2 regions of the Gracilibacillus sp. HCP3S3_G5_2 genome follow, and region 2 is predicted to be linked to the other one. Evidence: a T-box and tRNA genes for the amino acid it is inferred to sense, from the RefSeq annotation. Region 2 holds a T-box; the other holds one or more tRNA genes.
The links. The T-box of region 2 lies ahead of pheS (phenylalanine--tRNA ligase subunit alpha). A T-box ahead of a tRNA ligase gene usually reads a tRNA of that ligase, here a tRNA-Phe.
Positions count from the first base shown of each region.

Region 1 (16,179 bases), 260 kb from region 2:
ATGTTGCAGCGTTGGAAGCTAAACCAAATGTTTTTAATAATTCCTTTGCTACTTTTACTTCTTCTACAGGATCAGCACTTAATGAAATACGCATGGTACTACCTATTCCCTTACTTAGGATCGCACCCATACCTGCAGCACTTTTGATACTACCTGCAAAAAGAGTTCCTGATTCTGTGATACCTAAGTGTAAAGGATATGGTATTACTTCAGCCGCTTTTTCATAAGCTTCAATTGCTAATTTAACATCTGAAGCCTTTAACGATACGACAATATCATGAAAGTCGAGATCTTCTAAAATCTTAATATGGTGAAGTGCACTTTCTACCATACCATCAGCTGTCGGATAACCATATTTTTCCAAAATGTGTCTTTCAAGAGAGCCGGCGTTTACACCAATTCGAATGGGAATACCTTTCTCTTTTGCAGCATTTACTACTGCTTCCACTTTATCCCTTTTCCCAATATTACCAGGATTAATACGAATTTTATCAGCGCCACCTTCGATTGCTTTAAGCGCAAGTTTATAATTAAAGTGAATATCAACTACAAGTGGAATATTGATTCTTTTTTTGATTTCTGGAATTGCATTAGCCGCACGTTCATCTGGGCAGGCAACACGAACGATTTGACAACCTGCTTCTTCAAGCCGTTCAATTTCCTTAACGGTTGCTTCGACATCATGTGTTTTGGTAGTTGTCATCGATTGGATAACTACTTCATCTTTACCTCCAACCATAACATTCCCAATTTTTACAGGTCGTGTATCTTTTCGATGTATTAAAGCCATAAATAAAATCGCTCCTTTAATTCTTTTTCCAAAAAAATCATAAATAGTAATGGTCGTCAATCACTATTATAATTCTTATATAATTTAGTGGCAGAATTCATTACCATTGTCCATTATAAAGGTTAAAATAAGAAAAGAGAAGTATCAAACCTTATTCTTAAAGAAAAAATAATAATTTGAAACTAATGATTACTTCCATACGTATGGTATGATAGAGAGAAGAAAGTAGAACGAATTGAGGTGACATTAAATGTTTACGATAACAGCTGATTGGATGAGTTTTGTAATTGTTGCACTAGCAACACTTTTTCTTATAGGAGAATTACTTGTAAATGCAAAAGGAATATTTAGTATTTTAGGTATAGGTTTTATCACTATTTATTTTGCTTCCTTTTTAGATCCAGGTATGTTTTTCATTATGATTATTATTTATTTCTTTGGATTAATGTTAATGATAATCGACGGAAAGGTCTTAAACGATGGGACCTTAGCAGTGATTGGACTTGTATGTATGATTGTTTCTGTTGGATTTGCCGCACCTAACTGGGTTGCAGGTCTTTACGCTGTAATAGGTGTATTCATAGGTGGAATGAGTTCATTCGGCTTTCTAAAAGTATTCAAAAAGCGTCAAATGTGGACGAAGATCACATTGTTTGATCAACTGACAGAAGAGGCTGGGTATTCAAGTCTTAATCAATCATACAAGGAGTTAATCGGTAGAACTGGAGTAACGACAACGGATATGAGACCAATTGGAACCGTCTTGATTGATAACAAGGAATATAGTGCAATAACAGAAGGGAAATGGATTACGAAGGATACAGACGTTGAAGTAGTGGATGTAGATGGAACGAGAATTCTCGTAAAAGATAAGAAAAAAATTGCTGGAGAGCCTGCTCAATAATAGCAGGCTTTTTCTATTTCTCGAGACTATATTGAAAACCCGTACTAAATAGATAATTTTCTTTCACCTTCATAATTTCCGTTATTTTGAAAAATTTATTAAAAAAAATTGTCAAAAAGGCTAACATAATGTCTAAGTATTGTTATAATAAAATTGTTTGTTAAGGTTTTGTAAATTTTTAAGAAATTACTTTACAAACCCTCAATAAATCATTAATAATGAACAGGTGCAAAAAAGAATTTGTCTAATTTTGTCGTAAATAATGAATAATAGAAAAAAACTGTTAAGAGGGCAATACTTTTTGCACATTGGTCATACTAAAGAAAGATTAAGTTTTGTGGGAAGGGATGAACACTGTTGGATGTAAATGTACAAGCTATGATTTTTGAGTTTATCGGTGGATTGGGGATATTTCTTCTAGGTATCAAGTATATGGGAGAAGGACTTCAAAAAACTGCCGGAGACCGTTTGCAGGAAATATTGGACAAGACAACGAGTAATCCATTTATGGGTGTACTAGCAGGTATTTTTGTAACCATTTTATTGCAAACAAGTACAGGAACAACAGTACTAACGGTTGGCTTAGTAAATGCAGGATTCATGACATTAAGACAGTCTATCGGCGTTATTATGGGAGCAAATATTGGAACAACGATGACTGCCTTCATTATTGGAATCGACATCCAAGAATATGCTTTACCAATCCTTGCAGTTGGTGCACTTATGTTATTTTTCTTAAAAAATAATAAATTATCTAATATTGGTTTAACAATCTTTGGATTTGGTTCTTTATTCTTTGGACTTGATTTAATGGGATCTGGTCTAAAACCATTAAGAGATGTCCAAATGTTTCATGACTTAACAGTAAGTATGTCTGAAACGCCAATTCTCGGTGTTATAATTGGTACAGTGTTCACGATGCTTGTACAAAGTTCAAGTGCAACTATTGGAATATTACAAAGTCTTATGACTGAAGGTGCAATTGAGCTTAGAGCAGCATTACCTGTCTTATTCGGGGATAATCTTGGTACGACGATAACAGCGGTCATCGCATCAATCGGTGCAACAATTGCAGCGCGTCGTGCAGCATTAACACATGTTATCTTTAACTTGATAGGTACGATTATTATAGTTAGTATACTGCCACTATACACGATGTTTATCAGTAATATTCAGGGATGGTTAGATTTAAATCCAGCTATGACCATTGCTTTTGCACACGGGATATTCAACTTAAGTAATACAGTAATTCAATTTCCTTTTATAGGGTTATTGGCATTACTAGTAACAAAGCTTATTCCAGGTGAAGACACAACTGTAAAATATAAACCACAGCACTTAGATCCGATTTTTATTGAACAATCACCGTCTGTGGCATTAGATCAAGCGAAGTTAGAAGTAATTCACATGGGGAAATATGCAATCAAAGGTCTTGAAGAGACAAGTATGTTTTTAAACAGTAACAGTCAGAAGAATGCAGAGATGGCTCAACAAATAGAAGGAGCATTGAATAATTTAGATCGTGAAATTACTTCTTATTTAGTTGAATTATCGGGAACTAATTTTTCCGAGGGAGAGCGTAATAACCATTCAGCATTAATTAATTCCGTACGTGATATAGAACGAATTGGAGATCATTTTGAAAATATTATTGAATTGGTTAATTACAAAATCTCTAATAAAGTAGATATTACAGAGCAAGGTATGATTGATTTAAATGAAATGTTTGATTTAACCATTAGTACAGTAAAAGAGGCAATATTAGCACTAGAAAACATGGATAGAGAAGCGGCCTTAAATGTTGTACAAAAAGAAAATGAAATAGATAGAATGGAAAGAAAATATCGTAAAAAACATATTATCCGTTTAAATGAAGGAGCATGTACCGGAGCTGCTGGTATTGTATTTGCTGATATCATTAGTAACCTTGAACGAATTGGAGATCATGCTGTAAATATAGCGGATGAAGTATTAGAGGAAAGACAAAAGCACTAATGATTAAAGGTGGAAGTAGTCTTCACGGCTGCTTCCTCAATATTTTGATTAAAGTTAAAAAAAATATTAGAAAAAAACAAAAAAACTATTGACGAATCTATCCTGCTATGATAAATTATTAAATGTCGCTTCAATGATTACATAATTTCATTCCACAGTAGCTCAGTGGTAGAGCTATCGGCTGTTAACCGATCGGTCGTAGGTTCGAATCCTACCTGTGGAGCCATTTGGCGGTGTAGCTCAGCTGGCTAGAGCGTACGGTTCATACCCGTGAGGTCGGGGGTTCGATTCCCTCCGCCGCTATAAATAAATAAATAATGGCGATCGTGGTGAAGTGGTTAACACATCGGATTGTGGTTCCGACATGCGTGGGTTCGATCCCCACCGGTCGCCCCTTATAATGTATAAAGTGGACCCTTAGCTCAGTTGGTTAGAGCTATCGGCTCATAACCGATCGGTCGCAGGTTCGAATCCTGCAGGGTCCACCATATTAATTGCGGAGGAGTACCCAAGTCCGGCTGAAGGGAGCGGTCTTGAAAACCGCCAGGGGCTTCACGGCCCGCGGGGGTTCGAATCCCTCCTCCTCCGCCATACATAATCGTTCATAGAAAAAACAACATATCGTTTGGCTCGGTAGCTCAGTCGGTAGAGCAACGGACTGAAAATCCGTGTGTCGGCGGTTCGATTCCGTCCCGAGCCACCATTTCAACAAGCTGATAGGAAGCTTGTTTTTTTGTTTTTGGATAAATGGTTTTCTTAAATGCTAAATATTTGCAATTTATTTTTATATTTTGATACTATTTGTGGTGGAGAGGTTATTATAATAAATAAATAGGAGGAATGAAACATGGCAAACTTTACATTACCAGATTTACCTTATGCTTATGATGCGTTAGAGCCTCATATTGATAAGGAGACAATGAACATTCATCACACCAAACATCACAATACTTATGTAACCAAATTAAATGACGCACTGGAAGGTCATGATGACTTAGCAAACAAATCAATCGAAGAGATCTTGGCAAATCTTGATGCAGTTCCTGAAAGTATCCGTACTGCTGTAAGAAACAATGGTGGCGGACATGCTAACCACAGCTTGTTTTGGACATTGCTTTCACCTAACGGTGGTGGGGAGCCAACAGGCGAATTAGCAGATGCAATTAATTCCACTTTTGGAAGCTTTGACAAGTTTAAAGAAGAATTTGCTGCTGCAGGTGCAGGTCGATTTGGTTCAGGTTGGGCATGGCTAGTAGTAAACAATGGTAACCTAGAAATCACTAGCACTCCTAACCAGGATACTCCTATTTCTGAAGGTAAAACACCAATTTTAGGGTTAGACGTATGGGAACATGCGTATTATCTTAAATATCAAAATAAACGCCCTGACTACATTGCTGCTTTTTGGAATGTAGTGGATTGGGATAAAGTAGCAAGTTTATATAATGATGCTAAATAATAACTATGAAAGTAAGGGCTATAGTTTCTTCTATAGTCCTTTTTTATTTTCCAATAAGCCCCTTTCTCGTCCTAAATTATTTCAATCAATTGATGATAACTTTTCTTTGCTGTTTACATGTATATCTCCTACTTTCTAGATCAAAATAAAGGTTAGATTGTAGTGAGGTGTAAAAAATGAGCGATAAGGTGAAAAATTCCAAAAATATCATGCCAAATAGTAAAGACCTTAAGCTATTATTAACAATTGGTGGTTTATATGCGTTAGCAACTTTTTTATCGAATACATTTGTCAATGTTTTCCTCTGGAAACAATCAGGTAACTACATTGACATTGCGATTTATAATTTATTTGTTTATATTTTGCAGCCAATCTCGTTTGTTGTTGCAGGTAGATGTGCAAAAAGAGTAGACCGAACGATCATTATCCGAATAGGGGTTATTTTTTTATCGGTTTTTTATGTGACGGTACTGTTGGCAGGAGATAATGCCACACGTTTTCCTTATTTATTAGGTGCCATCTTAGGAATAGGGTACGGATTTTACTGGTTAGCCTTTAATGTATTAACCTTCGAGGTCACAGAGCCTGAAACAAGAGATTTTTTTAATGGTATTTTAGGTACATTACAATCCTTAGGCGGGATGATTGGTCCGATTTCAGCCGGTTACATCATTACAAGGCTTGATAATTTCCAAGGGTATAGTTTGATTTTCTTTATCTCCTTTTTTTTATTTTTGATTGCAGTGATATGCTCCTTTTTTTTAAAGAAAAGGAAAGCAACAGGGAAATTCTTATTGAAGGAGGTTGTATCGGAAAGAAAATCCAATCAAAACTGGCGTAATATTTTATATGCGCATATTTTTCAAGGGTTGCGAGAAGGGCTGTTTATTTTTATTGTAGCCATTTGGGTATATATTGCCACTAATAGTGAATTTGCATTGGGTGGGTTTAATTTAACCGTCTCTTTGTGTTCCTTTATTGGTTATTTTATGGTAACGAAATTACTAAAAATTGAATACAGAAAACATGCTATATTACTTGGCGGGATTTTATTGTATGTTGCTGTAAGTCTGTTTGTTTTTCAGACAAGCTATTGGATGTTACTTGCATATGGAATTATTGTAGGGTTCGCATATCCGATTTATAATGTTCCATTCATATCTTTAACTTATGATATTATTGGAAAAGCAAAAGGTGCAGGAGATTTAAGGATAGAATACATTATTATAAGGGAGTTATTTGTTAATTCTGGCAGAGTTGCTGCGATCTTGATTTTTATTGTCAGTGTTTTACTTGTGGACGCGAAAATTATTATTCCGATTCTTTTGCTTACTATTGGTGGAGGTAACCTCTTTGCATATTATTTTGTTCGAAAAACAGATTCCTCTATTTATACTATTAAATAGATAGTAAAGCGATCTGTGACATGTTATAATAAATGGGATGTTTTCATTAGGGGGAATGAAGGGTGAATCAACATCCAAATTTTAAAAATAAGAAAAAAATAAAAAAGAAAAAGGCGCAATTGCCTTTTCGCTTAAATATATTATTTATTACTGTTTTTCTTATCTTCTCATTACTAATTGTACAATTAGGTGTTGTTCAAATACTTAATGGAGAGGAAGCGCAAAGACAGATTAATCAAACAGAAAATACTCCCTCTGAAAAACCAGTACCAAGAGGAAAAATGTATGATAGTAATCATGATTTGATTCTGGATAATAAAGCAGTTAAGTCAATTACTTATACACCACCAAAAAATGGTGATTCTGCTGAAGAACGTCTCGAATTAGCGGAGAAGTTAGCGGAATTTATTACTATTATAAAAGATGAAAAAGAACTCGAAAAAGCAATTCGAGAACGAGATAAGAAAGAATATTGGTACTTAGTAAATAGAGATGAAGTTCCTGACCTGTTAACAGAAGAGGAAAGAGAAAAGCTTGATACCGGAGAAGAGTATCAAGCAGAGCTTGATGCCATAACAGAAGCACATTTGGATCAAATTGAATGGACCCAAGAATTAATGAATGTACTCGCGATAAAGAAAGAGTTGGATGCTGCTTATGAATTATCCCCTCATGTTGTAGTAAATGAAGGTTTAACAGATGAGGAATACGCACTGGTAGCGGAAAATTTAAATGATTTGCCAGGAATAGATGCTGTAATTGATTGGGACAGAGAAAGGCTGTATGATGACACGCTAAGTTCTTTCTTTGGTAATTTAACCTCGTCTGATGAAGGTATCCCGCGCGAGAATAGTGATTTTTATTTATCAAATGGCTATACGTGGAATGATCGTGTCGGAACGAGTGGATTAGAACAACAGTATGAGCATATTCTTAGAGGAAGAAAGGAAAAAATTCAATATACAACAGATTCGAATGGAAACGTCGTTAACGCTGATGTTGTAGTGGAAGGTCAAAGAGGAAAAGACCTTATTCTGACTGTCGACATGGAGTTTCAGTCAGAAGTGGATAAAATAGTGGAAGAAGAGCTTCGGAAAGCGATCAATAACTCTGCTAACAATACTGGTTACCTTCAGGATGCGTTGGCTGTAGTCATGGATCCGCGAACTGGAGATATATTAGCCTTATCTGGTATCCGTTACGATAAGGACGAAGACGAATATCTTAATCAGGCATATAGAACCATTTATGACTCTCATGAGCCTGGATCTGCAATTAAAGGTGCTACAGTTTTAGCGGGATATCAGGAAGGTGTTATTGATATTGGAACACATATGAGTGATCAACCAATCAAGATAAAATCGACACCTCAATTTAGTTCTCACAGATTTTTAGGAAGTAGCATTTCCGATTTAAAAGCTATTCAGGACTCTTCCAACGTTTATATGGCGAAAATTGCGATTGCAATAGCTGGTGCAACTTATCGTTATGAAGAGCCTCTTTATAATTTTGACTACGAAGGATTCGACATTATGAGAAATTATTACAGTCAATTCGGTTTGGGCGTTAAAACAGGGATAGATCTACCATTCGAGGCAACTGGGGTAACTGGTTCTGACCCTGCTCAGGGGAACTTACTTCACTTATCTATTGGGCAATATGATACGTATACGACTTTACAATTGGCCCAATATGTTTCAACTATTGCTAATAATGGTTATAGAATGAAACCACGTCTCGTTAAAGAAATAAGAGAACCAGGCACTGGAGACGGGGCACCTGGTAAAATTATTGAATCTTTTAATCCAGAGGCAATAAATCGGATTGACATGGACGATAAATATATTGAACGAGTACAAGATGGTTTTAGAAGTGTATTTACGAATGGAACCGCCGCTGGTCAATGGGGTAATTTCCCTTATGAAGTGGCTGGAAAAACTGGGACTGCTCAGAGACCTAAGTATGAAGTGATTAATGATGAAATAGTTCAAGTTGCGGAAACGGAAAATTTATCATTGGTAGGTTACAGTCCTGCTGAAAATCCAGAAGTAGCGTTTGCTGTTATTGTTCCTGAAAATGGAACAAGTAATGGTAGACATCAAGTACATCATGCTATTAGTAAAAGAATTATCGAAACCTACTATGAATTGAAAGATAAGAGTGATGACGAAGAACAGTCAAATAGTGATGAGCAAGACGAAGAGTGAAGCGGAACTAGTAATCTAGTTCCGTTTTTTTTATGAGCAAAAAGGAGAAGTAGAGCTGTATCGCTCTCAAGAAAAACTGATATAAAAAGACTTTTACGACGATGAAGCCTAATTAGCTCCTGTCCCATTTGCTATAAACCTGTCGAATTTACAATGTCTTTACAATTCCTTAATAGTAGATTAATAGTTGTGAGTTAAGATGTAAGAGAAGCTTAAATGACAAGCTTCTAAATCTTAGGGTTTATATAGGGGGAAACAAAATGAGCAAGTTCAAAATCATGTTGTTAGCTTTAATAGCTGTACTTACGTTTGGGCTATTAGCGGCATGTGGAAGTGATTCAGAAGAAACGAACGATGAAGCAAACGCAAATGAAACAGAAGAAACAGAAGATACTTCCGGTGATGAAGAAAATACAGAAGCTTCAGATGAATTGGAAGGAACAGTTGCCATCGATGGTTCTGGTACGGTTTATCCGTTAATGGCTAAATTAGCAGAAGAGTATATGGTAAACGAACAACCAAACGTATCTGTTGAAGTAAGTCGTGCAGGTACTAGTGCAGGATTTGAAAAGTTTTTAGCGGAAAATGGTACAGATTTCAATGATGCTTCTCGTCCGATTAAAGATGAGGAACAAGAAAAAGCGGATGAACTTGGAATTGACGTAATGGAAATGAAAGTAGCTCTAGACGGATTAACAATTGTAGTTAACCCTGAAAATGACTGGGCTACAGAACTTACTGCAGAACAAGTTAACGATATTTTCTTAGGAAATGTAACTAAATGGTCTGAAATTGACTCTAGCTGGCCAGACGAAGAAATTCAGACTTATGGACCTAACGAAAATCATGGTACTTATGAATTCTTCTATGAAGTAATTCTAGAAGAACAAGACTTAGTGGATGGTATTGATTTACAACAAGAATATTCTACGCTAGTAACACTTATTTCTGAAGATGTAAATGGAATTGGATTCTTTGGATTTGGTTACTATGACAGCAATCAAGATCAAGTACAAGCAGTTGGAATTGACTTTGGAGATGGTGCTGTTGTTCCTTCTCTTGATACAATTGGAGAAGAAGGTCCATATGCAGATTATACTCGCCCAGTATTCACTTACTTAAATGTTAATAATGCACAAGAAAAACCAGAAGTTTATGACTATGCAGTTTATGTTGCTGAAAGCATTAATGATTACGCTGGGGAAACTGGATTTGCACCAATTCCTGACGAAGAACTTCAGGCACAATTAGAGGAAATTCAAGCTATTCAGTAAGAATGAATTATTTTCAACATTATCATTAATACTATGGCTTCAATAAGATGGGGGCAGTTATGCTCTCATCTTATTGTGAGTTTAAGAAGGGGTGCTCCAAGAAATGGCAATAAACAGCGAATCAAACCTAAATAAAGCTGTTAATGTCAGTGAATTGATCGCACAAAACAAGAAAAAGAAAAGCATAAACAATTTGATGGAAAAGTTAGTTCCTGCCATTCTTTTCTTGCTAGCATCAATTACCGTTCTGACTACTATTGGAATTTTATATACGCTTATAAGCCAAGCAGTACATTTCTTTATGGAAGTTCCTATATTTGACTTCTTTACTGGTACTGAATTAAAGCCGCTTAGCCAGAATCCACAGTTTGGGATTTTACCTTTGTTAAATGGAACCATTATTTCATCTTTTATTGCAATACTTGTAGCGGGTCCGATTGGCTTAATGTCAGCTATTTATTTAAGTGAATATGCTTCAGATAAAGTAAGAAGAGTAATTAAACCTTTATTAGAAATATTAGCAGGTATTCCAACAATTGTTTATGGTTTTTTTGCTTTTACATTTGTAACACCTTTAATTCGGAGTATATGGCCACAGGTAGAAGCAACAAATATTTTAAGTCCCGGACTGGTAATGGGTGTGATGATTATTCCTATGATTGCATCCCTTTCAGAAGATGCAATGAATTCTGTTCCTAATGGTATACGTGAGGGTTCGTTAGCGATGGGGACAACGAAATTAGAAACAACGGTAAAAGTAGTAATTCCTGCAGCATTTTCAGGAATAATGGCATCATTTGTTCTAGCAATCTCGAGAGCAATTGGAGAAACAATGATTGTGACGATAGCAAGTGGTAGTTCCAAAAACTTTACCTTAGACATTACACAATCCATGCAAACAATGACAGCATATATTGTGGAAGTTTCTGGGGGAGAGGCACCAGCAGGATCCACATTACATTACAGTTTATATGCAGTTGCTTTAACATTATTTGTATTCACATTGATCATGAATTTACTTGCGAAATATGTCTCTCGTAAATTTAGGGAGGAATATTAATGGAAAAGCTAGAAGCGCTACATGAGAACAATAAAATGAATGCACGGGTACGTAAAAATAGTATTTGGAGATCAATATTTTTCCTCTCTACGCTATTTGGGTTAATTGTTCTTGCTGTATTAATAATCCGGGTACTATTACAAGGATTATCATGGCTCGATATCGATTTTATTACAAGTAGATTATCAACAAATGCAGAGGATGCCGGAATTATGGGGGCAATTCTCGGAACATTATGGGTAATGATTGTTGTTATTCCTGTAACATTAATTGTTGGGGTTGGTTCGGCTATTTATCTAGAGTTATATTCAAAAAAAGGTAAAATTCAAGCATTTATAGAAACAAATATCTCTAATCTAGCAGGCGTTCCTTCGATTGTTTATGGTTTATTAGGTTTAACGGTATTTGTTAGGTTAATGGATTTTGGAAACGTAGTGCTAGCAGGTGGTTTGACCTTAGCATTACTTGTGTTACCTATATTGATTGTTGCCTCTCAGGAAGCACTAAGGGCTGTTCCTAGTCACTTAGCTGAAGCTTCTTATGGAATGGGAGCAACGAAATGGCAGACAATACGAAGAATTATATTGCCAGCAGCCTTACCAAGTATTCTGACAGGCTCGATTTTATCGTTGTCGCGAGCAATTGGTGAGACCGCACCTTTAACAGTATTGGGTATTCCGGCACTATTAATCCCTTTTCCACAAGGGTTATTTGATACATTTACTGCACTCCCAATGCAAATTTATTACTGGACGATCGATGCTTCATTAGTTGCTGAATATGCAAACCTTGCTGCAGCAACCATCATTGTATTGTTACTGATTTTATTTGTTTTAAATTCTGTTGCGATTATCATCCGAAATAAATTCCAGCAGAGATATTAATCACTTGTTGGTTATTTTCCTAACAAGATCCTTATGAAGGAGTGAAAAAAATGAGTATAGCTACTGAGAAAAAAGTTCAAATCGACGTAAGAAAAAATAATACAACAACTGAAATTAATACAACACAACAACGTGTTGTTTACGATACAAAGAATTTAAACTTATGGTACTCCCAAAACCATGCTTTAAAGGATATAAATTTGGAGTTGTTAGAAAATGAGGTAACTGCCATCATTGGACCTTCAGGTTGCGGTAAATCAACTTATATAAAAACATTAAATCGCATGGTTGAACTGGTTCCGGGTGTAAGTACAACTGGAACGATCGCATATAAAGGTAAGAATATTTTAGATAATTCGATGAAAGTCGAAGATCTAAGAACCCAGGTAGGAATGGTTTTTCAGAAACCAAACCCTTTCCCAAAATCAATATATGAGAATGTAGCATACGGCCCTAAAATTCATGGGATAAAGAAGAAAGCTGTATTGGATGAAATCGTGGAAAAAAGTTTACGAGGTGCTGCGATTTGGGATGAAGTGAAGGATCGTTTAAACGAGAATGCCTATGGACTTTCTGGTGGACAGCAACAAAGGGTTTGTATTGCACGCTGTTTAGCAATTGAGCCAGATGTCATTCTGATGGATGAGCCTACGTCTGCTTTAGATCCTATTTCCACATTAAAAGTGGAAGAACTAATAAAGGAATTAAAGAAGAAGTATACGATTATCATTGTAACCCATAATATGCAACAGGCAGCACGGATTTCCGATAAAACAGTTTTCATGTTGAATGGGGAAGTAGTAGAATTCTCTGAAACAGATCAACTTTTCTCTAATCCTAGTGATAAACGTACTGAAGATTACATTACTGGCCGTTTTGGTTAAAACAAAAAATAAATAGGGAAAGGGTGTACGAGATGGTGGGTAGAGAAGCATTTCAGGGGGAATTACAACATCTTGAGCAATTAATAATTGAGCTAGCGAAGAAAACAAAAGAACAATTGCAATTCGCTGTTGATACTTTATATCAGGCAGATGTATCTCAAGCAGAGCAAATCATTGAAAATGATAAAGAGCTAGATCAGTTAGATATGCAAATTAATGAAGAAGCGATCGTTTTGATTGCAAGACAACAGCCAGTTGCAAGAGATTTACGAAGATTAGTTGTAGCTCTACGTATTTCAAATGATTTAGAAAGGATGGCTGATAATGCGAAAAATGTGGCGAAATCTGCTATTCACTTAGGTGAAAACCACGGTTTGCAAGTACATCCTTCTATTAAGGAAATGAAAAAAATTGCTGTAGAAATGATAGATTTAGCAATCTTATCATATGAAAATGAAGATGTTACGTTAGCTAGGAAATTGTCTCAGTTGGATGATGTAGTGGATAATATGTATTCCACCATGTTACGTGAATTATTGGAGGAGACTGCAACAAATCCACAAAAAATACAACATATTATGCAAATGGCTTTCAGCGGAAGGTATGTGGAACGCATCGGGGATCATGCGACAAATATCGGGGAAGATGTAATGTATTTAGTAAAAGGCGAATCATTAGACTTAAATAATTAAAGTAAAGAGAGAGGAGTAGAAGTAATGTCTACTCCTCTACTGCTTGTCTAGTTAAAATAGTGACTAATTCTTCCACAGCCATGTCACTCTGTAAGGTAAACTCACCAGTTTGAATATATCCGCTCATCTCATTTTCCTCTAAATATGTAATAAATTCATCTTGATCTGAAATTAGGCCATTTTCATTCAATAAATCAATAATTTCTGGCATTGTCATACCTGATTCAATGCTGATTGTTATCTCTTCAGTTGCTTCCTCCTCAGCTTGAGCAGCTGCTTCTAATTGGTCATTAACCATTTGTAAGCTCGCCAATTCTTGCTCTACTGCTTCTATTTTTGCTTCCAAATCCTCATCGAATACATAATATCCATTATTTTCTACCTCTTGTATCGATTCATCAAGAGATGGTAAAGCTGTCGTTTGAACTGGCTCTGGCTTGTCTATAAAATACGTTACACCAATAATAACCGCGGCCGTTAGTAAACCTAAAGAAAATGATCTAATGATTTGCTTCAATGCTATCCCTCATCCTTTTATTTATGCTAGTTTTAAAAATGTTTAATCATAGAAATGACATCATGTTCATTCATATTAACTTGTTTAGCAATATATTGTGTATCATGTCCTTGATTAAATAATTCTTCTACTTTTCTCATAACGGGAGTTTGTTGATGTTTTGTAGGGTTAATCGTTTGTTCGACAGATAGATCGTCAATTAGTAACTCTTCTTCTAGAATATGTATTTTCTTTTTTAATTGATATGTTTCCTGTAAGGAAGATATCGAGAATTGCTCAAATTGATCTTCTAATTGTTTAAATTTGTCTTGCATAAAAAAAGATATGAACCATAATATTACCGCAATAATAATTATAGTGCTTATGGCATATAGCATGACTTTCCTCCTCATAGTATCCAATATTTACATATATAGTTATACCATATATATGAATACAATAAAACATATACTTGAAATTATCCGAGCTTTTTGCTATTATATTCTAGGTAATGAGTCGATTATGACAAGAATGATGTATGATTTAGTTTGGAGGGAAAACCATGCGCGTTAATATTACTTTAGCTTGTACTGAAACAGGTGACCGTAATTATATTACGACTAAAAATAAACGTAAACATCCTGAGCGTTTGGAGCTTAAAAAATATAGCCCACGCTTGAAACGACACACGTTACATCGTGAAACAAAATAAGGAAATGAACGGAAAAAACTCTTGTCAGCTTACTTTGACAAGAGTTTTTCTTATATGGTGGGAAACTGTCCTATTAATCGATATTAAGCAATTAATGCGCACAAACGTGCTTAGCGAGATTGGTAGAGATGGCATTCTCAAAAAAGCAGATCCAATTGGCAAGGGGAGGGGACTGATAAATGGATAATAAAGAAAATCAGCGAAAAAAAGTATTAAAATTATGGCAACAACTCGTTAATAGAGATGGAATCGAACATGAGTTGCAATCAAGGTTAATCCAAACAGATGTGTGGAATCATGCGCAAATGGTAGGAATTACTATTTCAAAAGGATTAGAATGGGATACAAGATATTTAATTAAACAAGCATGGATGCAAGGAAAACAGATAGCAATTCCGAAAAGTAACCGGGATAATCATTCGATGGCATTTTATCTATATCAAGAAGGAGATCAGTTGGAAAATGTTTGGTCTGATTTATGGGAACCTTCCATACCTACATCATTACAAATAGCAAAGCAAGAAATAGACCTGATGATTGTCCCAGGTATTGTATTTGATAAGAAAGGTTTTCGAATTGGTTATGGTGGTGGTTTTTACGACCGCTATTTACAGGGGTATAAAGGTGTTACCGTATCTCTTGCAGCTGATTTTCAGATTGTAGGAACAGTAGCCAGGGAAAAGCATGATAAACCAATAGACATCTTAATATCCAACTTTGGGAAAATTTATTGCCATCATACATAAATTTATAAGTAAAAGAAAATACTTTTGATAACAAACGATAGGAGTGAAGGAAAATGAAAATATCAAAAGTTATTTTCTTTTTGACTGCGATTGGAACAACCGTATATATATTTCGTAATAATATTACTCGCTTGATTACAACTGTCCCACTGCTTAGGAAATCGGCAATACGAATAGCAATGAATATCCCGTTTATTCGTAATAAAATGATAGGGTCTATCTTTAAGTAATCCATAAAATCCTTATTATTATTCTATTTGGAAATAAACATGATATGATTAGAATAGTGATAAGGCAGGTGTAGAAATGTTTATCAGTAATCAATTTGTGCAAAATAAATTGGTCCTTCATTTAATGGAGAAAGAACAGTTTGAACTTTTAAACACTTCTTCTAATCAAGAAGAATATTTGCTATGGAAAAGAAATAACAGAACTACGGATATAGTAAGAGTTTCATTAAAACAACATGATTGGTCACGAGAATTAGATGCAAACATCCAGCAAGTTGAAAGAAAAGTGGTTCAACATGTCCAATTACCACTATTCCAGCATAACATTTCATTTCATCATATTTTTGTCGTCGAATATGAGCCAGTGGATAACTGGGATAATTTAATGAAAAGAGATTCACCCACTAGAAAAATTGATACATCCTATGTCTATCTGTGTA
Region 1 covers NZ_JBQHXU010000003.1:46,602-62,780, reverse strand. Annotated here, with positions in the region: gene ispG (flavodoxin-dependent (E)-4-hydroxy-3-methylbut-2-enyl-diphosphate synthase) at 1-790, opposite strand, end outside; gene ACTNEP_RS05310 (NfeD family protein) at 1,041-1,694, shown strand; gene ACTNEP_RS05305 (Na/Pi cotransporter family protein) at 2,052-3,689, shown strand; tRNA gene ACTNEP_RS05300 (tRNA-Asn) at 3,841-3,915, shown strand; tRNA gene ACTNEP_RS05295 (tRNA-Met) at 3,919-3,992, shown strand; tRNA gene ACTNEP_RS05290 (tRNA-His) at 4,010-4,082, shown strand; tRNA gene ACTNEP_RS05285 (tRNA-Ile) at 4,101-4,177, shown strand; tRNA gene ACTNEP_RS05280 (tRNA-Ser) at 4,188-4,280, shown strand; tRNA gene ACTNEP_RS05275 (tRNA-Phe) at 4,317-4,392, shown strand; gene sodA (superoxide dismutase SodA) at 4,537-5,148, shown strand; gene ACTNEP_RS05265 (MFS transporter) at 5,325-6,554, shown strand; gene ACTNEP_RS05260 (peptidoglycan D,D-transpeptidase FtsI family protein) at 6,617-8,761, shown strand; gene ACTNEP_RS05255 (phosphate ABC transporter substrate-binding protein PstS family protein) at 9,022-10,035, shown strand; gene pstC (phosphate ABC transporter permease subunit PstC) at 10,139-11,095, shown strand; gene pstA (phosphate ABC transporter permease PstA) at 11,095-11,979, shown strand; gene pstB (phosphate ABC transporter ATP-binding protein PstB) at 12,030-12,863, shown strand; gene phoU (phosphate signaling complex protein PhoU) at 12,896-13,555, shown strand; gene ACTNEP_RS05230 (hypothetical protein) at 13,584-14,072, opposite strand; gene ACTNEP_RS05225 (hypothetical protein) at 14,105-14,449, opposite strand; gene rpmG (50S ribosomal protein L33) at 14,614-14,763, shown strand; gene ACTNEP_RS05215 (5-formyltetrahydrofolate cyclo-ligase) at 14,943-15,509, shown strand; gene ACTNEP_RS05210 (hypothetical protein) at 15,563-15,739, shown strand; gene ACTNEP_RS05205 (rhomboid family intramembrane serine protease) at 15,816-16,179, shown strand, end outside.
Region 1: it encodes a tRNA-Phe, which carries the amino acid that the T-box ahead of pheS (phenylalanine--tRNA ligase subunit alpha) is inferred to sense. The anticodon was not compared.

Region 2 (16,179 bases):
GCTCACAAATAGAAAACTATTCTGATAAAACCAATCTTTGTTATACTTATAATAAAAGCGCTAGGCGAACTAATTTAAAACCTAAATGGAAGGTAAAATCATGAACATTGGAAGTTCGTATATTCTGAGCGCTTTTATCAATGAAGAAAGGACGAATACTATTGTCAACTGTAGTTTTACAATTTCCTCAAAATGAGTTATCTCACATAGAGGATTATTACAAAAAATATATTATCAAAGAACCCCCGAATAGTCTTTTCTTAGCAAAAATCAATAACGTGACTGTTACTGCCTATCTATCAGGAAAAGTGATGTTCCAGGGTGCTGGCGCTCAACAAGAAGCTGCCAAATGGAATAAGTCGGCTACAGAGAAAACATCTAAAAGCCATTCAAAAAGTTCCGTTAATCACCATCATTACCAGCCTCCTGAATCTTTGTTCACACATGCCCATATCGGTACAGATGAAGCAGGAACAGGTGACTATTTTGGCCCAATTACTGTCAGTGCTGTTTATGTCTCAGAAGAAAAAATACCTCTATTAAAATCAATGGGTATTACTGATTCCAAAACGTTAACAGACCGCAACATTGGCATGCTTGCTAAAGAAATAGTCCGAGAGAAGATTCCTTATACTTTGTTAACATTGGATAATATTAAATATAACAAACTTCAGAAAAAAGGTTGGAATCAAGGTAAGATGAAGGCGATGCTTCACCAACATGCTATCCAAAAGTTATTGACAAAAATCGACAACTCACCCCTACATGGTATCCTAATTGATCAATTTTGTCAGCCATCTTCTTATTTGAAACATATTAGTCAAGAAGGGTTACAATTAGCAAAAGACACTTTCTTTATGACAAAGGCTGAAAGCTATTCAACTTCTGTTGCTGCTGCTTCGATTATTGCTCGTGCTAAATTCGTAAAGGAAATGGACGAGCTATCCAATCGATACGGTTTTACCATTCCAAAAGGAGCTTCAAGCAAGGTCGATGAAGCTGCTGCTTATTTTATCAAGAAAAATGGTTTCGATGCATTATCAAACGTGGCAAAAACACACTTCGCTAATACAGAAAAAGCAATCAAGTATATAAAGTGAAGCTTCTCTTAGCAGGAAATTTTATTTCCCGGCTGAGGGTCGAGTATCCGTTTCTCCCACTTAGCTTCTTCGATTTACATGAACTTGTACAGAGACGGTGTTAACCGCTCCGATGTGATTGCTCCGTTTTCCATAGGCTTGGTGAATAAAAGCATATATACTTCTTATCTCAAAACAAAGACTGCAACTTATAATTGTTGCAGTCTTTTGATTTATCCTCTTAATTCTGCCTGATGTTCACTTGCTACTGCAGCTAAAATCGCTTGGTAAGATGCCTCTACTTCTTCATCGGTTAGCGTTCTTTCAGGGTCTTGATAGAACAAGCTAAAAGCTATAGATTTCTTTCCGTCTTCTAGATGCTCGCCTTGATAGACATCAAATACTTGAATATCCTTGACCAATTCTCCACCCGCTTGTGCAATCGTTGTTTGTAATTCACCAGCCTGTACAGCTTCATCGACAACTAATGCGATATCTCTTGTTACGCTAGGATAACGTGGTATCTTCGCAAAACTTGGCTCGTTTGCATGAATATGAAGAAGGTAATCGATATCGATATCCCATACATATGTTTCTTTCAGGTCATAGTCTTTCTGTAATTGCGGGTGCACCTGCCCTGCAAATCCAATTGCCCGATCATTAACAAATAACTGCGCAGTTCTACCAGGGTGCATTCCATCCACTTTCGCTTGTTTAAAGGTAACGTCAAGATTCAAGGATTCAAATAATGCTTCCAAGATGCCTTTTACGACAAAGAAATCAACCGCTTTTTTCTCCTGCTGCCATGGATGTGTAAGCCATTCACCTGTCAAGGCCGCTGCTAAGCGTAATTTTTCTTCTGGTTGTTGTGTTACTTTTTCCTCTTTAGATAGGAAGATACTGCCTAATTCGTAATACGCTATATTTTCTTGTTTTCTCGCTAGATTGTAAGCTACAGAAGCTAACATTTCAGGTAAGATGCTTAAACGTAACGTACTGTGTTCTTCACTCATTGGCATTGCTAAGGAGACAGGAGAAATCAACTCTTCTGCTACTTCCGGACTGACAAGCTCCGTTGCCCGTTCCTTACTTGTTAATGAATAGGTAACCGTTTCAGATAGACCAGCACCTTCCATGAATCGCTTGATATGACGTTTTAATTCCTGCTGTTTTGTTAGACCTCCTGCTTGAGCACCACCGCTAGGTAAGGTGAAAGGTAAATGATCATAGCCATAAATACGTGCCACTTCTTCTACCATATCTTCAAAAATGACAATATCTTGGCGGCGTGTTGGAGCATAAACAGTAAAGGTTTCACCATCCTGCTCATAGTTAAAGTTTAATTTACGAAGGATATCCGCAATTTCATCATCGGAAATATTCGTTCCTAACCGATCATTAATAGTAGAAGTCCAGATAGTTACTGTTTGTTCTGTCAAATCTAATTGGCCATCTTCTACAATACCATCTAAAACTGTGGCACCCGCATATTGCTGCAGCAATTGGCAAGCACGCTCACCAGCCTTACGTACACGATTAGGATCTACTCCTTTTTCAAATCGATTACTTGATTCACTACGTAAATCGAAATCCTTTGAAGCTTTACGAACCGTCTGTCCTTCAAAATAGGCCGCCTCTATTAAAACTGTAGTAGTTTGGTCTGAAACCTCTGAATCAGCACCACCCATTACTCCGGCAAGGGCAACAGGCTCTTTTCCATTGGTAATCACTAAATGTTCACTAGTTAATATTCGTTCCTGATCATCTAATGTTACGAATTTTTCGCCTTGATTTGCCATTCTGACAACTACTTCATTTGATCCGAACTTGTCAAAATCAAATGCATGTAATGGCTGTCCATATTCTAATAATACATAGTTTGTAATATCTACCACATTATTAATCGGGCGAATACCTGCAGCCATTAAATAATTACGCATCCATAGTGGTGAGGGGCCAACTTTGACACCCTTTACTACAAATGCACCGTAATATGGATTTTGTTCGGTAGCTTCGACTGTCACAGAAACATGACTCTCTGCTTTTTCTTCTTCTGTATGATAGTCGGTATGTGGTAGGCGAATTGGTACATCCAAAATAGCTGCTACTTCATAAGCAACACCAATCATACTTAATGCATCTGATCGGTTAGGAGTTAAGCCAAGCTCTAAGATAATATCATCCAGATTCAGTAGTTCCGTTACATCTGCACCAATTGCTGTATCTTCAGGAAAAACGAAGATGCCACTCGCAAATTCCTTTGGTACGAATTTCTCTTCCACTCCTAATTCTTGTAGGGAGCAAATCATTCCATTTGATTCCACACCACGTAATTTTGCTTTTTTTATCTTAAAGTTACCTGGTAATACAGCACCAGGTTTTGCCACGGCAACCTTCTGACCTTGTGCAATATTTGGTGCACCACATATAATTTGGAGCTTTTCATCCCCAACATTCACTTGACATAAATTTAATTTATCTGCGTTAGGATGCTTTTCACAGCTTTCCACATAACCGACAACTACATTATTAGCTGGACTCGCAAAACGCTCTAATCCCTCTACTTCAATCCCTGATTTGGTAATACGCTCGGCCAAATCTTCAGGGGATAATTGATCGATATCTACATAATTTTTTAACCAATTTAATGATACGAACATCGTATAGCCTCCTTCTTATGCTTGATGATACTGCTTCAAGAATCGAATATCGTTTGTATAGAAATGACGAATATCGTCGACCCCGTATTTCAACATGGCAATTCGCTCTGGACCCATTCCAAATGCAAAACCGCTATAAACCGTTGGATCATATCCCGCCATTTCCAATACACGGGGATGAACCATTCCAGCTCCAAGGATTTCAATCCAGCCAGTTTGTTTACATACACTACAGCCTTTTCCATTACATACTTTACAGGATATATCCATTTCAACAGATGGCTCTGTAAAAGGGAAAAAGCTAGGACGCAAACGAATTTCGCGATCTTCACCAAACATTTGCTTTGCGAATCGATCTAGCACTCCTTTTAAATCACTCATGCGTACATTTTTGTCCACATACAGCCCTTCGATTTGAGTAAATTGATGGGAGTGTGTGGCATCATCTGTATCGCGACGGTACACTTTTCCTGGACAAATCATCTTAACAGGTTGTTTATCTTCCATTGCATTCATCGTTCTTGCCTGTACAGGCGATGTATGAGTACGCATCAAGATTTCTTCCGTAATATAGAACGAATCCTGCATATCACGTGCTGGGTGCCCTTTTGGCAGATTAAGTGCCTCAAAGTTATAATAATCTGTTTCCACTTCTGGACCTTCTCGCACTTCAAATCCCATACCAATGAATAGGTCTTCTATTTCTTCCACAATACTTGTTAAAAGGTGTGGTCCGCCTGTTGGTACAGGTCTTCCAGGCAATGTCACATCAATTGTTTCTTCTTCCAGTTGTTTTTCCAGCTCTGCTGCTTCAATATTTGCCTTTTTGCTATCGATCGCCTCTGCGATATTTCCACGAACCTTATTGGCTAGTTCACCAATCACAGGTCGCTCCTCTTTCGATAATTTACCCATGCCTCTTAATACTTCTGTAATCGGTCCTTTTTTTCCTAAGTAAGCTACCCGTACATCTTGTAATTCTTTTAGTGAGATTGCTTCGTCTATTTGTTGCAGTGCTTCTTTTTCCAATGCTTGTAACTGTTCTTTCATTTTGTGAACCTCCTTTTTTCATTTCAAATAAAAAAATCCCGCCCCAGGTAAAGGGACGAGACTGTATGTATCGCGGTACCACCCTTGTTGACATAGTTAGACTATATCCACTCAAGTTAAGAGATAACGGTATTAACCGGAACACCTTTACTTGCCAAGCAAGGTCCAAGTGTCAGCTCCAGAGTGAAATTTCAATATGTGATCGTTAGAAGCACTTGCAGTCTATGGTACTTCTTCCCTTGAAACGATTATCCACACATTTACTGGCTCTTTCAACGCTTTTATAATTGTCTTTACTTCATATAGTATAAGCAAGCATAGCAAATGATGCAAGTCCAACTCTTCATTTTTTTGCTACTTCGTACATAAGGATCGCAGCAGCAACACTAACATTTAACGATTCTGCCTTACCATAGATCGGAATTTTTACATTTTGATTGGCTTTTTTGATTAGGTTTTGGTCAATACCAGCTCCTTCATTTCCAACTACAATGGCAATCTTTTCTGGCACTCGTACTTCATGGTAATCTGTGGCATTCTCAAGCGCTGTGGACCATATTTCGGTGCCTTCACTTTGTAATCGATCGATTTCTTCATGTAAATCTGCTTCATAAATATCGAGATGAAAGATCGATCCTTGGGTAGATCGGATAACTTTTTCATTAAATAAGTCAACGGTTCCTTTTCCTAAAATGACAGTATCAAATCCTGCTGCATCTGCAGTACGAATCATTGTTCCTAAATTGCCCGGATCTTGCACACGATCTATCAGTAAAGCACGCTCGATCTGCTGTTCACTTGATTTGTTTTTATTTACTACCGCCAATATACCTTGAGGTGTTTTGGTATCGGTAAGAGCTGCCATGACATTATCTGATACTTCATATAAAGGATATTGATTCCATTCCTGAGCAATTTCAACACCGGCTTGATAGATAACTTCAATAATTTCCCAATCGCTTTTGTGTGCCTCTTCTATTAAATGAACGCCCTCTATCATAAATTTTGACTGTAAGTCCCGCTCTTTTTTCTTCTTTAATTTTCGCCAATTCTTCACTTTTTCATTTTTTACAGATGTTAACATAATCTCATTCCTCATTTTTTGATGTTTCTATCATACATATTATTCTTTATACAGGTCAAACTATAATGAAAAATGCTTGAGGTGGGGTGATAAAATGGATTTAAATTTAAGAAAAGCAATCATGTCTAATGTGTCTGGTAATTCTGCTAGTGATTTAGAAGCTACAATTGTCGATGCCATTCAAAGTGGAGAAGAAAAAATGCTTCCTGGTTTAGGTGTTTTATTTGAATTATATTGGCAACAAGCAGATGAAGCGGAAAAGACAGAAGTACTTGATACATTGGAACAAGCAGTCAATAAGCAATAACATGTTTAACCGTAGAAGTGAAAAATAAGGGAGATAAACCTGAGCCAAAAGGACTTGATTTTAATCAAGTCCTTTTACTTTTTACATATAATATTGCTTTTTTGTAGGATAAATTGTATATTTATTATAGATAAATTTTACCAAAAGGGAGAGCGTTTCATTGAACGTACAATCTATTCGTCACTTAATAGAAATGCAGGCAATGTCAACCTTAACCAACACGAATAATAATAGCAATTTGAGTACTAATTTTAGACAGTTAATCGAATCCATGTCAGGAGAGCAACAACCTTTTCATACATATAACGATTCTTCTGTTACGCAGTCTCTAAATAATACTGAGTTAGTTCCGTCAATAAGGTCACAGCTAGTAAACAATTCTGCAAATAATATTTCTCGTAGTACGACTGCTTCAAAAAATATTACTTCCATAATTGAAGAAGCAGCTATGCAATATAATATAGATTCAAAATTAATTGACGCTGTTATCCAGACAGAATCCAATTACAATCAACATGCTGTAAGTCATGCCGGTGCGCAAGGATTAATGCAGATAATGCCCGATACAGCGAGAGGATTAGGTATTCAAAATCCTTTTGATCCAGTTGAAAATATTTTCGGTGGAGTAAAATATTTAAAACAAATGCTAGACAGGTATAATGGGAACAAAACGTTGGCATTAGCTGCCTATAATGCTGGTCCTGGAAATGTTGATAAATACCATGGTGTTCCACCATTTAAAGAAACGCAAGCCTATGTTCAAAAGGTTCTTGGCAAATATTTAGCATAATACAACCCTTTCCTAAGCGAAAAGGGTTGTTTCTGTTATTGCTTAGTCACACTTCTGATATAGAGCCCACCACCTATTACAAGTAATAATGCACTGACTACTAACCAATTAAACATGTTCGTAGCTGTATCAGGCAGATAATTTTCATGCTCTTCAGCTAGATCCTCATCGTTCACCTCTTGTTCTGTTACAACGTCGGAGGATGGTTCACGTGGATCTATCGGTTTCTTCCCACCATTTCCATCATCAGCCACTTCCAATTGTTGGATCGCAGTTTCTAGTTTTTGTTTTGCGTCTTCAATTTCCCGCCAACTGCTAAAATCTGCCATCATTTCTTGAATCGATTCCATTACTTTAGATAGCTCATTCCTTGATTCCATTGTATATTTATCATCGTTCACTAAAGAGCGAGCTGATTCTAACAGTTGTTCAAGCTCACTTGTATCCAAGGAAAAGCTGCCATTATTCCAATAATTTTCGATTTGATCTTCTGTCAAAACCTGATTGTTATAAATATAAAGCTCATCTATTAAACCTTGGTAAGGCAAATCCCAATAGTTAACACCTAACCCGAAGGAAGCCTCTAATGTATTAAATACATTTGGAAAGTCAGACATCTCTGTAACTTTTGCCCCATCAATATATATGGATAAATCTCCACGGTCAACGGTAAATACTACATGACTCCATTCATTTAAAGGAATCTGGATACCAGTTTCTCCATCATACCACTGTTCGCCTGACCAAAGCATTGTTTGGCTGCCAAATCCATTCGGCAGAAGACTGACCCAACTATTTTCCGCACTTGCACCAAAGAATGAAGGTGTATAACTGTTGAATGCTTCGGGCTTTAACCATAATGCCACAGAATATTCAAAACTATCGATTAAACCATCTGGTAAACGAATGCCTGATTCACCATTAAATTTTGCGGCCTGTCCTACTTTTCCTTCTTCAAAGGTAATTTCTCCGCCTTCATTGTGAAGACGATCACCGGTTATGGTACCATTACCTACATTCCCAGCTTCATCAGACAAATCATTTTCAAAACTGTAATGTGCTACTAAACCTCTGTATGTTTCTGGAATAACCGTAATATCAAATGTTCTTGTTGCAACAGCATTACCTTTTGTTACAGTTGCAGTTAATCTAAGTTCTTCTGGCTCTTCTCCCCTATTAGGGCGCTGAACTGTACCTTTATTACTTACAACCTCTGGATTAGATGATTCCCATAAAATAGTAGAACCTTCATCTCCTTCTGTTAGAAGTTGCAAGTCCCCCATAACCTGTGATGTATCGCCAATAGTTAAACTTGCAGCTACCATATCGACAATATCTTGATCAGAAAAACCACTTATCTCTGTTCTTGTGCCCCATATACTCAGACCATTCTCGGCTAATGCAGAAAATGTTATTGTTTCCTTCTCAGCTACCGGATCCCATTGTTTGATTACAACACCTTTATATTGTTGATCGTCAACGGTAACAACTATATTACTTCCGTTTAGTTGCCAGAAACCTTCCACTTCCCCCGAAATCGAGCCATCTTCATTTAACTGTATGATAACGGAACGATCCATATGTTCTCCTATAGCAGAAGTAAATGAAATAAATTTATAGGCACCAGCTACTTCATCCACATTTGGTTCTGCAAGTGTTTCTTTACTATATCTAAATGGAGCAACGACTGGCCAGCCATCTTCATTCATAAACATTTGATGAACTCTAATTTCATGTATTTCACCTCTATTTGGAAAGCGGGTATGGAAAATTAAAAACTGTTCACCTGTTTCAGGATCTACAAAAACAGAATTATGTCCAGGAGAAACGTAACCGGTTTCACTTCCAGGCTCACCAAAATTCTTTTCAAACAAATGATTGCCAATAATTTTAGTCCCAGTTGGTGCGATGGACTCATCATCAAAAAAGGTGCCTTCCCTGCCTTTCACATCAAGCATATGATTACCTTGAATATCATAATACGGTCCATTGGGATTTTCTGAACGCGCCACCCGAACATTATAACCTCCTACAGCATCAAGTCCTCCGTATGATAAATAGAGATAATAATAATCTGTTTCTTCATGATAGACAATATAAGGTGCTTCTATACGACTATGGTTACCTCCGAGTAACTTCTCACCGTATCCTTGACCTTCAAAAGGTATTCCTGTTTCAGGGTCTAACTCTAGAATATAAATTCCCCCAGAATAGGATCCATACACCATCCACAGTTTTCCTTCCTTATCGTAAAATACGTCAGGATCTACTACATTGGGATGATTAGTTGCATCATATACTTCAGGGTAATGTTGCTCATCATATGGCGTCCCATCAATACTTGCTGATTCTTCTTCCGTCATACCAGATCTTAAAATCAGACCTAAGTCCTCATATGGTCCTTCAACATTATCAGAAACGGCAATCCCCATCGCAGAACGTGGAGAACTGCCTTCACATGCATTATAGTACATATAATATCTGCCATCAGCTTCCAATTGAATGACATCTGGCGCCCATAAAGTATCTGTTTGTGCCCATGTTAACGCCTCCTCTAATTCCTCAGTTACATCTTCAAATAAGGAATTAGCAGGATTAACACCATCCCCTTCAATTTGTTCCCAGTTCATTAAATCTGGCGTTTTAGCAGCTGCAAGGTGGGAGCCAAAAACATAATATTCGTTATTCGTAAAAATCACCGAAGGATCGTGTACGGATGCTTCTGTATAAGTTGGAGGTGATAGTTCTTCCGCAGTTAAAGTAATTTCGATTGTTTGTATCACCAATAAAAAAGAAAGTAAAGCAATAAAAGTTTTCTTCATCATTTCCCCTCCAATATTTTTCATACTCACCCATCATAAAAGCGGTTACATTTTTTTAAAACAAATATATTTACGCGTTAAACACCTCCTGTATATTGAATAATATATCAATTAACAATGAAGTTAATTGATATAACTTCATTCATTTATAAGTTAATCTAAAAAATACTTTACTATATTAATTTAATCCTGACAAGTAGTAATCCAAAAAATAACAAACAAATTTATACTCATCTTGTTTCATTAATGAAATAGTTCAGATCTGAGATCAGGAAGAGCTTCTTAATCTGGTAGCTTAAAAAAATGAGGCCTGGGACAAAAGAGTAATTAGATAGAAAAAATCCGAACATGAAAGTCTGCGTATACTACCTATTTAGCAAACGCTTTGTTCAGATTGTTCGGATTCTCGTTCTACCTATTTAGTTATGTCACAGCCTCACTTATCATGATGAAAATGTGATATGATCAACGGTATCTTTATCCAACTTTTTAATTACTTCCACGATCAGTTGCACTGTATTCTCAAAATCATCTTGATGTAAAATCGCAGCATGTGTGTGTATATATCTAGTTGCAACCGTAATCGATAGTGCTGGTACGCCATTTGCTGTTAAGTGTATAGAACCAGCATCGGTCCCACCACCTGCCATTTGAGCGTATTGATAGGGAATTTGATGTTGGTCAGCTGTCTCCACCACAAAATCTCTTAGTCCTTTATGAGACACCATGGATGCATCATAGAGGACAATTTGCGGGCCATCTCCTAATTTACTATCTGCATCTTTATCTGAAATACCTGGTGTATCTCCTGCAATACCTACATCTACTGCAAAGCCAATGTCCGGTTCAATTGCATGTGCTGATGTTTTTGCACCTCGTAACCCAACCTCTTCCTGGACGGTTGCAACACCATATACACGGTTAGGATGGTCTTCCCCTTTCAACCTGCGCAATACTTCAATCGCTATCGCACAACCAATACGGTTATCCCATGCTTTAGCTAGTAGTAATTTTTCATTTTTTAGTGGGGTAAATTCAAAATAAGGTACAACCGAATCGCCTGGCTTCACTCCGAATTCAGCAGCCTCTTCTTTGCTTGATGCCCCAATATCAATAAACATATCTTTGATTTCTACTGGCTTTTTACGAGCTTCTGCTGACAGAATATGAGGTGGTTTTGAACCAATGACACCAGTAACGTCTCCATTATGAGTCAAAATAGTAACACGCTGTGCAAGCATTACTTGGTTCCACCAACCACCAATTGTTTGAAAATAAACAAAGCCTTTATCATCAATCCGAGTTACCATAAAACCAACTTCATCCAAGTGTCCAGCAACCATAATTTTGGGACCCTTGTCAGCTCCGTTCTTTTCGGCGATTAAACTTCCAAGATGATCCGTATATACTTTGTCAGCATATGGGGAGATCCATTTCTTCATTACTTCACGTACTTCTTTCTCATTGCCCGGAATTCCTCGTGCATCTGTCAATTCCTTTAACATGGTTAATTGTTCATAATTTGACATACTTTTTTCCTCCTTGTTAATAACCTTGATTTTGTCGTTCAAAGTTAATTTTATTTTTATCTACATATGCATTTTTTATATCATTTGCCGAAAAGCCTAATTTCTCTCCTAATTTTATATATGTATCAAAGAGTTGTTTATACGCTGTAACTGTTTTTTCTTCCTTCAGCTCCGAAATCGTGCGGAAAACTTGGTGAAATAGCGCTGTTAAGTCTTCAGCATTCTCGAGATTATCAGGCTGATATTGATCAAGACCCAACTCCAACCCTAATGATAGGATAAAATGAATACCATCAACGTATTCCTCGGCAATGATAGATTTTTCACTAGCTGGTTTTACACTCCAATATTTGAAACACCTCGTTTCATTCGCTAATTCACCAACTTCAACTAATAGTGCTAGCACCTTTTTATCGAAAACATTTTCGTCTTTCAAATCATGTTGTGCTAAAATATAGTTATCTAATTCTCGTTGCATATTAAAAAGTGTTCGCCAATTCATTTTGTTCTCCCTCTAGTTCTTGTATTTATTCTCATATTATAGCATGTTTCTTTTATTTTATTGAAACCAAAGCATTGAAAAAAACGTAAGCCTTTATAGAAGTCTGTTTATAGGAGTTGATGTTTGTGATCGTCATACTTTTTCGTTTTCTTGTTGTAATTGCAATGATTGTATTAATATATACTGCTTATAAATATATCGTCAATCCTAAAAGAAAACTGGAAATCGCTCAGGAAAAAGGGGATTTTTATTTCCTTGATTACAATGATAATATTAAGAAAAACTTTTTTATTACGTACAAAGGATTTTTGTTTGAAGGAGAAAAGTATTTAGGTACAACAGAAGATGCTTTTGAAGTCATTACCATTGTGATACACACGAGAAATCCGGAGAAATTAAAGGGGTTTGAGCGTAAGGACCTTTACTTCCTTGAAGAAGAAATACTGATTCGTTATCCTCACGCTGAAATAGAATGGAAATATCCGATTAATAAACTGCATTTAAAATAATTCAAGCTGTCTTTTGTTGGAAAAAGGTTTGCCACTTAATAGCTACCTGCTTTTTTCTCACCAAATAAGCAAGGATTAGTACCATTATTACTAATGGAACTGCATAATATATGGATATTTCTTGTATGGTCTTACCTAACGTCGTATAAAAACAAGCAACTGGTATCACAGTTAAAAATGTCGTCCGTAAGTATGAAGTAAAGCTTACGGATTTTTTATAGATACAAAAGGACAATAGATGAAAATGTATAAAAGGCAGCATCCTTAAAAGCATAATTTGAATAGTGTTTAGTGACAGTTGTTTGCCTAACAATTTTTCTTCCAATCGTTTACAGCGCTTTTCGATAGCAGGTAACAAATGAATGATCAAATAAAATAAAATGCTGGAAATCGTTAAACCAATAATCGAATAAATGGTACCGGCTAACAAGCCAAATACAATCCCTCCTGCAATACATAATAACAAGACCGGAATAAATAACAGAGGGCGAAGAACATGCACCATAATGAACAACATTGGAGCTACAAATGCATAGCTTTCCATTACTTTTATTTGATTAATCATTTCAATTGGCATCATTCATCAGCTCCCTTCCTTAAATAATATGACAAGAGACGAGCCTTTATGACAACAATTATCACGGTGCTTTCCACCATAACTCCGTCACAATTGGAGGTTTCGCTTTATATGTAATAGAAAATAACGAGAGCCGATTGCATGATCATGAGGATAGGTAACCCTATTACAAATAGTGTATGTTTCGTTTTATGACGAAATAGATGCATTCCGATAGTGGCTCCTAATGCTCCACCAATAATAGCCAATAACCAGATTCGACTCTCTGGTATTCGCCATTTATTATTCCTAGCTTTTCTTTTGTCTATCCACATTGTCCATAACGAAAGACTATTAATAATTGTTGCATATATAAACATTTGATTCACAACCTTAGTATGTTTGTAATTGTTGATATAATCTATCTAATTCTGTTTCTGTATCCCTATTAAAAATAATGGTATCCTCCTTCGTTTTTACAACAAGATAAGCAGTGGAGTCGCCTGAGATAAACAATGTAACGGTTTCCGAGTAACCTGCTATCTGGAATTTACCCTTTAACCTATTATTCATTGCAAACCCATTTATTCTGACAATCACCTCGGGAAATTGGTTCATTTTCACTACCTGTTCAATATCGGAAAAAGAAACTTCATTTCCATACATACCGGAAATAATTAAATGATCCTCTTCTACTGCTATTTCATTTTCACTGAGACTATATACAGAGAGACCTATTAGAAACAAAAAGGTCACCGCCCAGACACTACCTAATATCCAATAGTTTTTCTTCCGTTTATGCGGGACTTCATAACGCTGTATCCAAATGGTTCCTGTCAATAACACAATCGTAAAAACAGCCAGCCCGATCTCAAAGCCAAATGGTACAGAGAATAATCCAAGTATAAATGAAACAGCAAATAAAATAAATGCACAAATGAGTAATTTACCTAATGCGTCGATGAATCCGTTTTGTTTTAAATATTCTTGCTCCTCTTTCGGACGATTAGCAAATCCAGAAATCAAAAAATAGTCTTTTTGCTTTACGATTAGAAAAGTAAGACCACCAAAAATAAGTAATGCCCAGCCCATAGTTATAATAAAAATAATGAAACTTTTATCCAGCTTTAACTCCTCCCTCCATCAACCTTTTTTACGTAACTAATCATAAAAAAGTTTCAGTTCAAAAAAATAACGGATAGCTCTATACCAGAACTACCCGTTATTATCTATTGCTGTCTTATTTTAAAGCAGATTTTGCTTGATCTGCTAATTGTGCAAATGCTTTTTGATCATTTACAGCTAAATCAGCTAACATTTTACGATTAACTTCAATACCAGCAAGCTTTAATCCGTGCATGAAACGGCTGTAAGAAAGATCGTTCATACGTGCCGCAGCATTGATACGAGAAATCCAAAGTTTACGGAAATCACGTTTTTTCTGACGACGGTCACGATATGCATACTGACCAGACTTCATTACTTGTTGTTTTGCTGTTTTGAATAGTGAATGTTTTGCACCATAATAACCTTTAGCTAGCTTTAATATACGTTTACGACGTTTACGTGTAACTGTTCCACCTTTAACACGTGCCATAATAATTCCCTCCTATAAATCAACAAATCATTTGTGTTATTTTATTCCTTCGGTCACGTTCGCTTTTCTACTTTATTTAGGTAGCATTTGTTTAATGCGTTTGTAGTCTCCAGCTGATACAAGAGCGGACTTACGAAGTTTACGCTTTTGTTTTTGAGACTTGTTTGCAAACATGTGACTTGTATATGCATGGGAACGTTTTACCTTCCCAGAACCTGTCTTTTTCATTCTTTTAGCTGTTCCGCTGTGGGTTTTCATTTTTGGCATTATTACTTCCTCCTAAACTAAATCTATTTAACTTTCGCTTTACAAGCGCGTTATTTCTTTTCGTTTATAGGTGCAAGCATCATGAACATACTGCGGCCTTCCATTTTTGCTTTTTGCTCAACAGTTGAAAGATCATTACATTCTTCTGCCATACGTTCTAAGACCTTTTGACCTAACTCTTTATGGGTAATCGCACGTCCACGGAAGCGAATAGAGACTTTAACTTTGTCTCCTTTAGTCAAGAATTTACGTGCATTACGAAGCTTCGTATTGAAATCATGCTCTTCAATACCAGGGCTTAAACGAACTTCTTTGACGTTAATTACTTTTTGTTTTTTACGTGCTTCTCTTTCTTTCTTTTGTTGCTCAAAACGGAATTTACCGTAGTCCATAATACGACATACTGGCGGTTTTGCTTTTGGAGCTACCAGCACTAAATCAAGGTTTCTTGTTTGAGCAATGTCCAACGCTTCTTGACGAGATTTAACTCCTAATTGATCCCCATTTGAATCAATGAGACGCACCTCGCGTGCACGAATACTCTCATTGACATTCATATCTTTGCTAATAATCAGCCACCTCCGAAATTTAATAAAAGCGTAATGAAACATGATCATTTTAACTAGACAAGTTTAAAATATTCATAAAAAAAAGTGCCGGTACACATACTGCACCCACACATCCTGAATTTCATTACAAATAAGTCGGATTTCATACCTGTCAACAACAATCCTGCGTCAATCAGGTGAGAAGCGGGTGCTTCTACTTGTCTCTCGTGATCATATTTAATTCACTTAACATATCTTATCATCTGTCCAATTACATGTCAATAGGATAACCTATACAAATCTGTTCTTTCTATTTTACTATAAAGCAAGCCTTCCCTCAATAGGAGTTTTACAGATGAGTAAAGCCTTGATAAAAAAAGAGAAAGAAGTCTCTATCCAAGCTGAGAAGCTTCTTTCTTATTTTTGTTGATTTTCCCTTTCGCGTAGTTATTCTGCCACTTCTGGCTCCTCTGCTGAAACACCTACTTCATACCGGTAAACTCCCGTTCCATCACCTATCGCATAATTTTGTACACGGTTATTAACCGGAATAACGTCAGCACGATAGACTGTTGGGAATACAGGTACTTCCTCAACCATTAGTTGCTGCCATTCTTTATAAATCTCGATACGTTTATCAATGTCAAAGGCTTCTTGTGATAAGCCTTCGTTAATTAATCGATTATTTTCATCGTTTACCCATCGAGTCATATTGTAAAATGCATTTTCACCGTATAAACCACCTGGGTCCACATCAATGCCAACCGTCCATGCAGCTTGATAAATATCAATATCCGGGTCATCTGCTTCCACACGATCATAGAATGAATTAAATTCATGTAAACGACCTTCAAGCATCTGCACGTTTAAACCAACTTG
Region 2 covers NZ_JBQHXU010000003.1:303,626-319,804, forward strand. Annotated here, with positions in the region: gene rnhC (ribonuclease HIII) at 162-1,100, shown strand; gene pheT (phenylalanine--tRNA ligase subunit beta) at 1,313-3,739, opposite strand; gene pheS (phenylalanine--tRNA ligase subunit alpha) at 3,755-4,789, opposite strand; T-box leader at 4,838-5,074, opposite strand; gene ACTNEP_RS06520 (TrmH family RNA methyltransferase) at 5,133-5,873, opposite strand; gene sspI (small acid-soluble spore protein SspI) at 5,968-6,180, shown strand; gene ACTNEP_RS06530 (lytic transglycosylase domain-containing protein) at 6,341-6,970, shown strand; gene ACTNEP_RS06535 (family 43 glycosylhydrolase) at 7,006-9,792, opposite strand; gene ACTNEP_RS06540 (M42 family metallopeptidase) at 10,236-11,321, opposite strand; gene ACTNEP_RS06545 (dUTP diphosphatase) at 11,338-11,823, opposite strand; gene ACTNEP_RS06550 (sigma-w pathway protein ysdB) at 11,949-12,332, shown strand; gene ACTNEP_RS06555 (TVP38/TMEM64 family protein) at 12,334-12,912, opposite strand; gene ACTNEP_RS06560 (DUF1294 domain-containing protein) at 13,017-13,268, opposite strand; gene ACTNEP_RS06565 (DUF3784 domain-containing protein) at 13,282-13,980, opposite strand; gene rplT (50S ribosomal protein L20) at 14,129-14,485, opposite strand; gene rpmI (50S ribosomal protein L35) at 14,558-14,752, opposite strand; gene infC (translation initiation factor IF-3) at 14,803-15,309, opposite strand; ribosomal protein L20 leader region at 15,394-15,526, opposite strand; gene opp4A (oligopeptide ABC transporter substrate-binding protein) at 15,748-16,179, opposite strand, start outside.